Regions from separate parts of the Blautia sp. OF09-25XD genome, predicted to be linked through region 1. Evidence: predicted binding sites of a transcription regulator. Region 1 holds the regulator's gene; the other holds the start of a gene.
The links. Region 1 encodes Rex, which represses fermentation and respiration genes when NADH is low (regulators of the CRP and FNR family bind a similar motif). Its sites were predicted from a motif close to ATTGTTAANTANTTAACAAT; they were not measured.
Positions count from the first base shown of each region.

Region 2: the regulator Rex is predicted to act here: its motif matches at 3,487-3,506, upstream of pckA (phosphoenolpyruvate carboxykinase (ATP)).

Region 1 is NZ_QUMG01000005.1:162,130-168,161, forward strand. It holds partial or broken gene DXA93_RS06325 (NAD(P)H-hydrate dehydratase) at 1-1,431, opposite strand, end outside; gene DXA93_RS06330 (redox-sensing transcriptional repressor Rex) at 1,521-2,177, opposite strand; gene DXA93_RS06335 (ABC-F family ATP-binding cassette domain-containing protein) at 2,332-4,257, shown strand; gene DXA93_RS06340 (NADP-dependent isocitrate dehydrogenase) at 4,356-5,558, opposite strand; gene DXA93_RS06345 (S8 family peptidase) at 5,724-6,032, opposite strand, start outside.
Region 2 is NZ_QUMG01000006.1:137,920-143,951, forward strand. It holds gene DXA93_RS07110 (AAA family ATPase) at 1-1,370, shown strand, start outside; gene pckA (phosphoenolpyruvate carboxykinase (ATP)) at 1,611-3,215, opposite strand; gene DXA93_RS07120 (MATE family efflux transporter) at 3,530-4,864, shown strand; gene DXA93_RS07125 (AraC family transcriptional regulator) at 4,875-5,777, opposite strand.

The sequences.
Region 1 (6,032 bases):
CCGCCTTTCCATGCGCATATGCCGCCAGTGCCGCTGTTTTGGCAAGGCTGATTTTTTTCTCGTTTTTTTCACACTGACGTTTTGCTGCAAAGGCGCCTGTGATTCCCGCGAGCACATCGCCGCTTCCCGCCGTCGCAAGCGCACTGCTTCCGCTTGTGTTTATGTAATACTGCTCACGCCCTTCCTCTGCTGTCACGGTTACGGAATCCTTTCGTACACAGCAGGCCTGGTATTTTTCGGCTGCCCTTCCGGCGCTTCCTGCCGGGTCACGCTGGCATTCTGCAATGGTCATGTGCAGCAGCCGTGCAAGCTCTCCTACATGAGGCGTTAAAATTTTTTCTGCCCGGCAGCCCGAAAGAATCTCTGCATCTTCTGCAATCAGGTTCAGCGCATCTGCATCCAGAACAAGAGGAACTTCTGTGTGCTGCACCGTAAAACGAGCAGTTCTTTTGCCGTCCGGCTTTTGGAAAGTCCCGGTCCCGCAACAACAGCGTCCGCCCAGGCGAGATCCTGCAGCAGGGCTTCTTCCGGAAGCGGCTCATCCTCCTTCCAGAAATCCGCCATTGCTTCCGGCAGGGCACAGAAAAGCGGCGTACGGTTTCTTTCCTCTGTCACAACCTTTACCATGCCGGCACCGGATGCAAGGACTGCCCTGGCACACAAAACAGCGGCTCCGCACATGGCACCGGAACCGGCAAGTACCAGCACCTTTCCGAAGGTTCCCTTATTTCCCATCGGCGTGCGGGTAAGAAACCGGTCCAGATCTTCTTTTTCCACTGAACCGTACCAGGGCGTCTCCTCTTCTCCTGCATCAAAGCCGATTCCGATATCACGGACCAGGACCTCTCCGGCATATCGTTTTCCGGGATCAAAGAGAAGCCCTGGCTTTGCACAGGCAAATGTCACCGTGGCTCTGGCTTTCACCGCCGCATCAAGGACCTCTCCGGTATCCGTGTGGATCCCCGAAGGGATGTCCACGGCAAGAACAGGAACACCGCTTGCGCAGATTGCTTCCACTGCCCTCCGGTACTCCCCTGCCAGCGGACGGGATACGCCAATTCCAAAGATGGCATCTATGATAACAGTATATTCCCGGAAATCCGGATTCTTAACCTCACGGACCCCATAATTTTCCGCAATTTTCTTCTGTGCTCTCATGCCTTCACTGTATTTTTCCGGATTTCCAAGACAGAACAGTTCCGCATCCACCCCTTTCGTCTTTAAAATCCGTGCAATTGCCGCACCGTCCCCTCCATTATTTCCGGAACCGCACACAGCAAGGACTTTTCCTGTATCCCATGTTCCATTTTGAAGCTCCTCCACGCAGGACAGCGCTGCGCGCTCCATCAGTACCAGGGACGGTACCCCCATGGTTTCGATCGTATTGCGGTCTGCCTGCTTCATCTGTGCTGCTGTAAGAATCCGTTTCATCGCTTTTCCTCCTTTTCCTGCCTTATCCGGAAAGTGAACAGAAAAAGTCTCCGGTTTCCCGAAGACTCTCCTGCTTTTGTTTTGGTTTCTTAATTGTTCTTTGGATGCTCCGCCTCATATCTGGTCAGATTGTAGGAGAGACGCATCAGACTTTCGGAAAGATGGACGTTCTCGACGATCACATCTTTCGGAAGTTTTAAGTTTAGATCGGTATGTGCAAAATTCCAGATTGCTTTTACACCGTTGTCCACGAGAATCTCTGCCATCTCTACCGCTTTTGCTTTTGGCAGTGTCAAAGCCGCAATCTCTACATGGTGTTCCTTGATAAATTCCGGAAGCTCGTCCGCCATGCGGATTTCAATTCCGCGCACGGAGATTCCTTTTAATACCGGGTTGACGTCAAAAATACCGACCGTTTTGAATCCGCTTCTTTCAAAGGCCGCATAATTAGCAAGCGCCTGTCCCAGATTTCCGGCTCCGACAAAAATCATATTGTGGACTCTGTCCAGACCTAAAATTTTTCCAATCTCGCTGTACAGATACCGCACGTTATAACCATACCCCTGCTGGCCGAAGCCGCCGAAATTATTTAAATCCTGGCGAATCTGGGAAGCTGTCACTTTCATCCGCTCGCTCAGCTCACCGGAAGAGATCCGTTCTACTCCGTCCTCCAGCAATTCGCCCAGGTAACGATAATATCTAGGAAGTCTTTTGATAACTGCCCGCGAAATTCCTTTTTCTTCCAAGATAAATTCCTCCTTATTTACACCTGCATATATTCATATTATATATGGTTGATAGAAAATTGTCAAAGATTTCTTGAAATTTTGTGTATTACTCTCTATAATAAGGATGGTGTATTATGTCAAAATACAGAAATATGTTATCTGGAGGAACCACATGATTCTTGCATGTCAGAATATCTCGAAAGCATTCGGGACAACGGAAATTATCAAAAATGCATCTTTTCATATAGAAGAACGCGAAAAAACCGCACTGGTCGGCATCAACGGTGCCGGAAAATCGACGCTGTTAAAAATCATCATCGGCGAAATGAGGGCCGATGAGGGAGAGGTCATCCTCTCCAAAGGAAAGACGATGGGCTATCTCGCCCAGCATCAGGATCTGACCGGACACCTTTCCATTTACCAGGAAGTGCTGACCGCGAAACAGAATCTGATCGATATGGAGGAACGCCTCCGTCAGATGGAAAGTGATATGAATACAAAATCCGGTGCAGAGCTGGATGAACTTCTTTCCACCTACACCCGCCTCTCCCATACCTTTGAACTGGAAAACGGATACGCGTACCGCAGTGAAGTCGTCGGTGTTTTAAAAGGTCTTGGCTTTTCCGAGAGCGATTTTGAAAAACAGGTGGACTCCCTCTCCGGCGGTCAGAAGACCCGCGTGGCACTTGGTAAACTGCTGCTCACCAAACCGGACATCATTCTGCTCGACGAGCCGACCAACCACCTCGATATGGACTCGATCTCCTGGCTCGAAACGTATCTTTTAAATTACAGCGGAGCCGTCCTGATCGTCTCCCATGACCGTTACTTTCTCGACCGCGTTGTCACAAAAGTCGTTGAAGTGGACAATAAAAAAGTAACAACTTTTGAGGGAAACTATACCGCCTACAGTCAAAAAAAAGCAATGCTCCGTGAAGCCGCTTACCATGCCTGGGTCAACCAGCAGCAGGAAATCCACCATCAGGAAGAAGTCATTGCAAAGCTGAAATCTTTCAACCGCGAGAAATCCATCAAACGCGCCGAGAGCCGTGAAAAAATGCTGGACAAAATGGATGTGCTGGAAAAGCCGACCGAAGTACGCTCCGATATGCGGATCCGTCTGGAACCGCGCATCACAAGCGGAAACGATGTGCTGACCGTCGAGCACCTCTCCAAAGCCTTCCCGGGACAGACGCTTTTCCAGGATCTGAATTTCGAAATCAAGCGCGGGGAGCGCGTCGCAATCATCGGAAACAACGGAACGGGAAAAACGACGATCTTAAAGATCTTAAACGAAGTCATCCGCCCGGATGCCGGCTCTTTTACACTTGGAAGCCGTGTACAGATCGGTTACTACGATCAGGAGCATCAGGTGCTCCACATGGAAAAGACCATTTTCCAGGAGATTTCCGACGCGTATCCGTATCTGACAAACACCGAAATCCGAAATGTGCTGGCCGCCTTCCTGTTTACAAACGACGATGTCTTCCAACCGATTCATACCTTGAGCGGCGGTGAGCGCGGACGAATTTCTCTTGCCAAGCTGATGCTCTCGAACGCCAACTTCCTGATCCTCGACGAGCCGACCAACCACCTCGATATCGTATCAAAGGAGATTCTGGAAAACGCGCTGAAGGATTACACTGGAACGGTACTGTACGTTTCCCACGACCGTTACTTTATCAATCAGACTGCAACCCGGATTCTGGAGCTGACGGGACAGACACTCGTCAACTATATCGGAAATTACGATTACTATCTGGAGAAAAAAGAAGAGCTGACCCGCATCTATGCTCCTGCTGCCGATGCCGCCGCTCCGGAAGAAACAGCGGCTCCTTCCGAAGCCTCCTCCACAAAGCTGGACTGGAAAGCGCAGAAAGAAGAACAGGCACGTCTCCGCAAGAAAGAAAACGAGCTGAAAAAGACGGAGAAACGAATTGAAGAGCTTGAGACACGCGATTCGGAAATTGATGAGGAAATGTCGAAACCGGAAGTCGCAACGAATGTGGCAGAGTGTGTGAAATTAAGCAAAGAGAAAGCAGAGATTGCCGCGGAACTCGAAGAGCTGTATGAAAAATGGGAAGAGCTTGCCGAATAGGCCTGGTTTTCCCCGGAAAATTCAAAACAGAAAAAGCCGGTCCGGCGCATCCCTTTTTGCGGGAATGCCGGATCGGCTTTCTTTTTTGCTTCGTTTAATTATTTCTCCAGCTCCTCGCGGATGGCCAGGATGAAATCACGGCTGTTTAATACGGTCGGATTTTCCATGGTGGTGATCAGCGCAAGGTCTTTTGTCATTTTTCCGCTCTCGATCGTTGCGATCGTTGCTTTTTCCAGACGGTCTGCAAATGCGGAAAGTTCTGCGTTTCCATCCATTTCCCCGCGTTTTCTGAGTGCGCCGGTCCATGCAAAAATGGTGGCCACGGAGTTGGTGGATGTCTCCTCACCTTTTAAGTGACGGTAATAGTGGCGCTGTACGGTTCCGTGCGCAGCCTCGTACTCGTAATATCCGTGCGGGGATACGAGAACAGAAGTCATCATCGCAAGGGAACCGAAGGCGGAGGATACCATGTCGCTCATGACATCGCCGTCGTAGTTCTTGCAGGCCCAGATAAAGCCGCCCTCTGCTTTCATGATGCGGGCAACGGCGTCGTCGATCAGAGTGTAGAAGTAGGTAATGCCTGCTTCTGCAAATTTCTCTTTGTACTCTGCATCGAAGATCTCCTGGAAGATATCCTTGAAGCGGTGATCATACTTCTTGGAAATCGTATCCTTGCTTGCAAACCACAGATCCTGTTTCGTGGACAGTGCGTACTCGAAACAGCTTCTCGCAAAGCTTTCTATGGAGTTATCCAGATTGTGCATGCCCTGAATGACACCGGCGCCGGTGAAGTTGTGGATCAGCTCTCTTGTCTCGGTGCCGTCCTCAGCCGTATAAACCAGCTCTGCTTTTCCCGGTCCCGGAATGCGCATTTCTGCATTTTTATAGACATCTCCGTATGCATGACGGGCAATCGTGATCGGTTTTTTCCAGTTGCGCACGCACGGCTCGATGCCTTTTACGACAATCGGGGTACGGAAAACGGTTCCGTCGAGCATGGCACGGATCGTTCCGTTCGGGCTCTTCCACATTTCTTTCAGATTGTACTCGGTCATACGCGCTGCATTCGGCGTAATGGTGGCACATTTGACTGCTACACCGTATTTCTTGGTAGCGTTTGCGGAATCTACGGTTACCTGATCGTTCGTCTCGTTTCTGTGTTCCAGTCCCAGATCGTAATATTCCGTTTTCAGGTCAATAAACGGGAGAAGCAGCTCATCTTTGATCATTTTCCAGAGAATTCTGGTCATCTCATCTCCATCCATCTCTACCAGAGGAGTGGTCATCTGAATTTTTTCCATAGTAGGCCTCCTTTTTCTATTCCCGTTTATTGTATAAAGTATCCTATAGCTTGTCAAGTCAAAATTCGCCTGATTTTTTGGCATTTTCCCATAAATTCACACAATTTTTGCAGGATGAGAGGTGTTTTCCTTCATTTTTCTTTTTTTATGCTGCCGCACAGTGTCTCACAGAAGAGACAGAAAACGGTCTGTTTGAAGCATCCCATGCCCCTGACGGTTGCGCGGAAGGCCAAGGTCTCTCGCCGATTCGCAAAGCAGCATTTTCGCCTGGACATTTGTAAGATCCGGAACCCGTTCAAGTGCCAAAGCCACGGCTCCGGACACCCGCGGTGCCGCCATCGAGGTGCCGCTCTTCACCACATATTCCTTCCTGCTTCTTCCAGGCGCGCAGGAAATGAGACGTTTTCCAGGCGCGACAAGATCCGGTTTGCAGACGCAGTCCCGTGTCGGGCCGCATCCGGAGATTCCTCTTCT
Region 2 (6,032 bases), on a different contig from region 1:
CAAAAGAGAAGGCTTTCCCGCATCATCCCTGTGGTATTTTCACAAACCCATCCAAACGGACCTCGTTTGAATTTAAAGAGGAAGAAGAAACCTTTATTGCCGACATTCTTCAGATCGATGCCCGTTTTGTCAGCCTTTTAAAATGGCTCGGTGAAAACCATATCAATGTCCGCCTTTCCGGTGCACAAACATCCGACGGTTATGCAGTTTACAAAATCCGCGAGATCGCTTTCGGTGGCGGTGCAAAGCTTTCGGCTGAGGATGGATTTTTACAGTTTATGATTGAGCGTCTCCTCGCCAGCAATGCACCGGAAGAAGAAGTTGAGGATGAGGATCAGGAGGAAACCGGTGACAGCATGAAGCTCACCAGCATCCAATCCATCACTGATTTTATGAACTGTGCCGGAAGAACGCTGCCGGACAATATCCGCCTTTGGGCTCGTCGAAACCTCGCTGTTGCCCGTTCCCACGAAGTCTCTCCCGAAGAACGTCGTCACGCACAGCGCGCCCTCTCCATGATGATGAATATTCAATGGAAAAGCAACTATTTTGAAGCCATTGATCCAGTGGAAGCACGCCGGATCCTCGATGAAGAACTGTATGGCATGGAACGCGTGAAGCAGAGAATTATCGAAACCATCATTCAGATTAACCGGACTCATACGCTGCCGGCCTATGGTCTGTTACTGATCGGTCCTGCCGGAACCGGAAAATCGCAGATTGCTTATGCCGTTGCGCGTATCTTAAAATTACCGTGGACAACACTCGATATGAGTTCGATTAATGACCCGGAACAGCTGACCGGAAGTTCCCGCATCTACGCAAACGCAAAACCGGGAATCATCATGGATGCTTTTTCCATGGCTGGTGAATCCAACCTCGTCTTTATCATCAATGAGCTCGACAAGGCTGCCTCCGGCAAAGGAAACGGAAACCCGGCAGATGTTCTGCTGACCCTTCTTGATAATCTTGGTTTTACCGATAACTATATCGAATGTATGATCCCGACCGTCGGTGTATACCCGATTGCAACCGCAAACGACAAGAACCAGATCAGTGCTCCGCTGATGTCCCGCTTCGCTGTGATTGAAATTCCGGACTACACACCGGAAGAAAAGAAAATCATTTTCTCCCGCTATGCACTTCCAAAGGTATTAAAACGCATCGGTATGAAAGAAAATGAATGCATTCTGACACTGGAAGGACTCGATGCCGTAATCTCCTGCCACGAAAACACAAGCGGTATTCGTGATCTTGAGCAGGCTGCTGAGCATATCGCAGCAAATGCGTTATATCAGATAGAAGTCAACCATGTTTCCTCTGTTACCTTTGATGCAGAAATGGTACGTGAACTGCTCTTGTCCTGCTGATCTGCCTTATTTTCTATTTTGAAGGCGTATCAGGGTACGGCGAAAACCAGTGACGCAACAATTCACGCTCTGTGGTGCTGAAATTTTTTGCATTATTTTGGAGTGTGCTGTAAAATAGTTTCCTGTCCCATCAGTCTGTACTTTCGGGCAGGGAACTATTTTATTTCTCCAGATATTTTCATAAAAGGAAGCCCCTGACACTTTCATGTCAGGGGCTTCCTTTCGGTCAATTCAGAAAATTTATTTCTGCGGACCAGCGGAAACAAGTGCTTTACCAGCAGCGTTTCCTTCGTATTTTGCAAAGTTCTTGATGAATCTTTCAGCCAGATCCAGTGCTTTGGTCTCCCACTCGGAAGCATCAGCATAGGTATCGCGAGGATCCAGGATAGCCGGATCAACGCCCGGAAGTTCAGTCGGAACTTCGAAGTTGAAGTACGGAATAGTCTTCGTCGGAGCTTCGTTGATAGCACCGCTTAAGATTGCATCGATGATTCCACGGGTATCACGGATGGAGATACGTTTTCCGGTTCCGTTCCAGCCTGTGTTAACCAGGTATGCTTTTGCTCCGCTCTTCTCCATTTTCTTAACAAGCTCTTCTGCATATTTGGTTGGGTGCAGCTCCAGGAATGCCTGGCCGAAGCATGCAGAGAAGGTAGGAGTCGGCTCGGTAATTCCGCGCTCGGTTCCTGCAAGTTTTGCAGTAAATCCGGACAGGAAGTAGTACTGAGTCTGCTCTGGTGTCAGAATAGATACTGGCGGAAGTACGCCGAATGCATCTGCGGACAGGAAGATAACATTCTTAGCTGCCGGTGCAGAAGAAATCGGGCGAACGATGTTCTCAATGTGGTTGATCGGATAAGATACACGAGTATTCTCGGTTACGCTCTTATCATTGAAGTCGATCTTGCCTGCTGCATCAACGGTAACGTTCTCAAGCAGAGCGTCACGTCTGATTGCATTGTAGATGTCCGGCTCAGACTCTTTGTCCAGGTTGATGACTTTTGCATAGCAGCCGCCCTCGAAGTTGAATACTCCGTTGTCGTCCCAGCCGTGCTCGTCATCACCGATCAGAAGACGTTTCGGGTCTGTGGAAAGAGTTGTTTTTCCTGTTCCGGAAAGTCCGAAGAAGATTGCGGTGTTCTCACCGTTAAGGTCTGTGTTTGCAGAGCAGTGCATGGAAGCGATGCCCTTCAGCGGCAGATAGTAGTTCATCATGGAGAACATACCTTTCTTCATCTCTCCGCCGTACCATGTGTTGACGATAACCTGCTCACGGCTTGTGATGTTGAATACTACTGCTGTCTCAGAGTTCAGACCCAGCTCTTTGTAGTTCTCAACTTTTGCTTTGGATGCGTTGTAAACAACGAAATCCGGCTCGAAGTTCTCAAGCTCTTCTGCTGTAGGTTTGATGAACATGTTAGTTACGAAATGTGCCTGCCAAGCTACCTCAACGATGAAGCGGATAGCCATACGGGTATCTTTATTTGCGCCGCAGAATGCATCTACAACGAACAGTCTTTTGTTGGAGAGCTCTTTTTTGGCGATCTCTTTTACTGCTGCCCATGCTTCCTGGGTTGCCGGATGGTTATCGTTTTTGTACTCATCAGAAGTCCACCATACAGTATCTTTCGAATTCTCGTCCACAACGATGTATTTGTCTTTCGGTGAACGGCCTGTATAGATACCGGTCATAACGTTAACTGCACCAAGCTCTGTCTCCCGGCCTTTTTCATAGCCTTCCAGCTCTGGTTTTGTCTCTTCCTCAAATAACTGCTCATAAGAAGGGTTGTACACAATTTCTGTGGTACCGGTGATGCCATACTTTGTTAAATCGATCTGTGCCATCTTGTAATTAACCTCTTTCCTTTGATAGTAATACTGCTTCATTCTGCAAAATGCAGAAATTTGAAGGTATCCTTTAGAAGAAACCGGACCAGCCGGCCTCTTCTACTCTAATTATACATAAAAGGCCAAAAAAATCAACTGAAAATCTTCCGTTTTTTTACAGAACGTGTCCCAAAATCTGTAAAAATTTTATAAACTTCGATTTTTCGAAGTTTTCTGACAATTGCATTTTTGTACACTTCATCCTGCAAATTGACATTTTTTGATTTTTTATGTTATAATATTAATAATTATGTTCGGAAAGAAGTTTCTTTATGTATTACGATCTGACCCGCGGGAAAATCTCCCGCTCTCTTATCCTGTTTGCCCTGCCGATGATCGCAGGAAATCTGTTGCAGCAGTTTTACAACATTGCCGACACCCTGATCGTCGGACGCGTTCTCGGAAGCAATGCGCTCGCCGCCGTCGGCTCCTCCTATACGCTGATGACGTTTCTGACTTCCATTTTTCTCGGCCTGTCGATGGGCGCCGGTGCGCTCTTTTCGATTTATCAGGGACGAAAAGATCTTTCTTCTTTAAAACTTTCGATTCTCCACGCGTTTCTGCTGATCCTTGCCGTTACGCTCGTGCTGAATCTCGCTGTTTATGCAGGCATCGAGCCGATCCTTACGTTTCTTCGCGTCCCGGATGAAGTCCGTCCCGGCATGCGGACGTATCTTCTGATTATCTTTGCCGGCCTTATTGCAACATCCGTATACAATTTCTTTTCCTGTATGCTGCGCGCGCTCGGAAACTCTTCTGTGCCGCTGATTTTTCTCGCTGTCTCTGCTGTGCTGAACATTGCACTGGATCTGCTCTTTGTCGCTGTACTGCCGTTCGGCATCGCAGGCGCGGCGCTCGCTACGGTTCTTGCGCAGTATGTGTCCGCCGTCGGTATTCTGCTCTATGTGCTGCTCCGCTGCCGCATGTGGCTGCCGTCAAAAAAAGAATGGCGTTTCAGCCATTCCATTTTAAAAGAGATTCTGAATCTTTCTTCGATGACCTGCATTCAGCAGTCGGTCATGAATTTCGGCATTCTGATGGTACAGGGGCTCGTCAACAGCTTCGGTCCGGCGGTCATGGCGGCATTTGCGGCCGCGGTGAAAATTGATACCTTTGCCTATCTGCCGGTGCAGGATTTCGGAAATGCCTACTCCACTTTCACCGCACAGAATTACGGAGCCGGAAATCACGAGCGGATCCGGCGCGGCACGAAAGATGCTTTTGCACTGAGCGCTGCTTTTTCCATCGTCATTTCTCTGCTTGTCAATCTGTTCGCGCATCCGCTGATGCAGATTTTCGTGAAAGCATCAGAAATGGAGGTCATCGCGATCGGCGTACAGTACCTGCGGCTGGAAGGCTCGTTCTATCTCGGCATCGGATGGCTGTTTCTGCTGTACGGGTATTACCGCGCTGTCAAACGCGCCGAGATGTCGGTTGTTCTGACCGTCATTTCGCTTGGCATGCGTGTGGCGCTGGCATACCTTTTCTCCGCCACGGCGCTTGGCGTTGCCGGAATCTGGATCGCTATTCCGATCGGCTGGGCACTGGCTGATATGACCGGACTTTTCTTCCTGCGGCGTGCATTCCGATCGCAGAAGCCTGCATAAGTTCCGAATCTTATATCGCAGTACGGTTTTCTGCGGATAAACTGCGGAACTGCCCCGGCGTCTGGTGCATGCGTTCCTGGAAGACGCGGTTAAAATAGCTGATATTTCGGAATCCGCAGTCGCTCGCAATCTTGCTGATCGCCTCCTCGGTGGAAAGCAGCAGCCGGCAGCTCTCGGCAATCCGCAGGTTATTGACATACGTCACGGCGGAAATATGCATAATCGACTTAAAGAAGCGGCAGAAAGCGCTCTCACTCATATGAAACTGGCTCGCCAGTTCCGCGATTTCGAGATCCTCACAGAAATGAGCATTCATGTATGTGAGGATCTCTTTCATTCTGCTGACACGGTAATTCGTCGAGGCATCCGTTTTTCCGCCGTTCTTTTCTGCCGCACTGTAATATCCCTGCCAGATTTTCAGAAGTTCCGCTTTTAACAGCAGCTCCCAGCCCGGTTCTTTTCTTTCCTGCAGATTTCGGATCTCCTGCATGGCCTGTGCCGTTTTTTCTGCAAGGCGTGTCCCCCGCTCTGTCTTGGATGGAAAACGGATCTCGGAGGACAGCACTGGTTCGATATACTGCTGCTGGATCCGGTCAAGCGATGTGCCGGACAGAAAACGCGGCTGGAATACAACGGCAAGAAACGTAAATTCCTGTCCGTCGATTCCCTCTACCTCATGCAGACGGTTTGCATTGACAAAGGCGGTCTCCCCTTCCCGCAGGAGAAAGGTCTCGGTATCCATATGAAAAACAGCTTCGCCCTTTACTGCATAAAAGAGCTCCACTTCCTCATGCCAGTGGCAGTACACCCGCACGGTACTCTGCAGGTCTGTCTCGAAAACGTGAATGCTCAGCGGAAAAAGCTCATCACCGTGGGGCTGTGTTTCTTTTCGGTAATTCATCTGTGAGAGCATATTTTTGTCTCCTCTCTTGTTTTGCTCTGCTGTCCCAATTGTAACACGAACTTTGCGATTCCGGCAAGTTTCCATGTTCTGCCGGCGAATCGCCCTTCCATGACCGTATTTTTCCTTCTTAAATGATAATAATTATCATATTTTATCAGCTTATTGACATTTCTTTTCATCCGCGCTATATTTTAGATACCCCGATAGGGTATGTGATTTCAAATTTTTCATCAAACTCCAGGAATACAGTCCGGCACGCTTTCG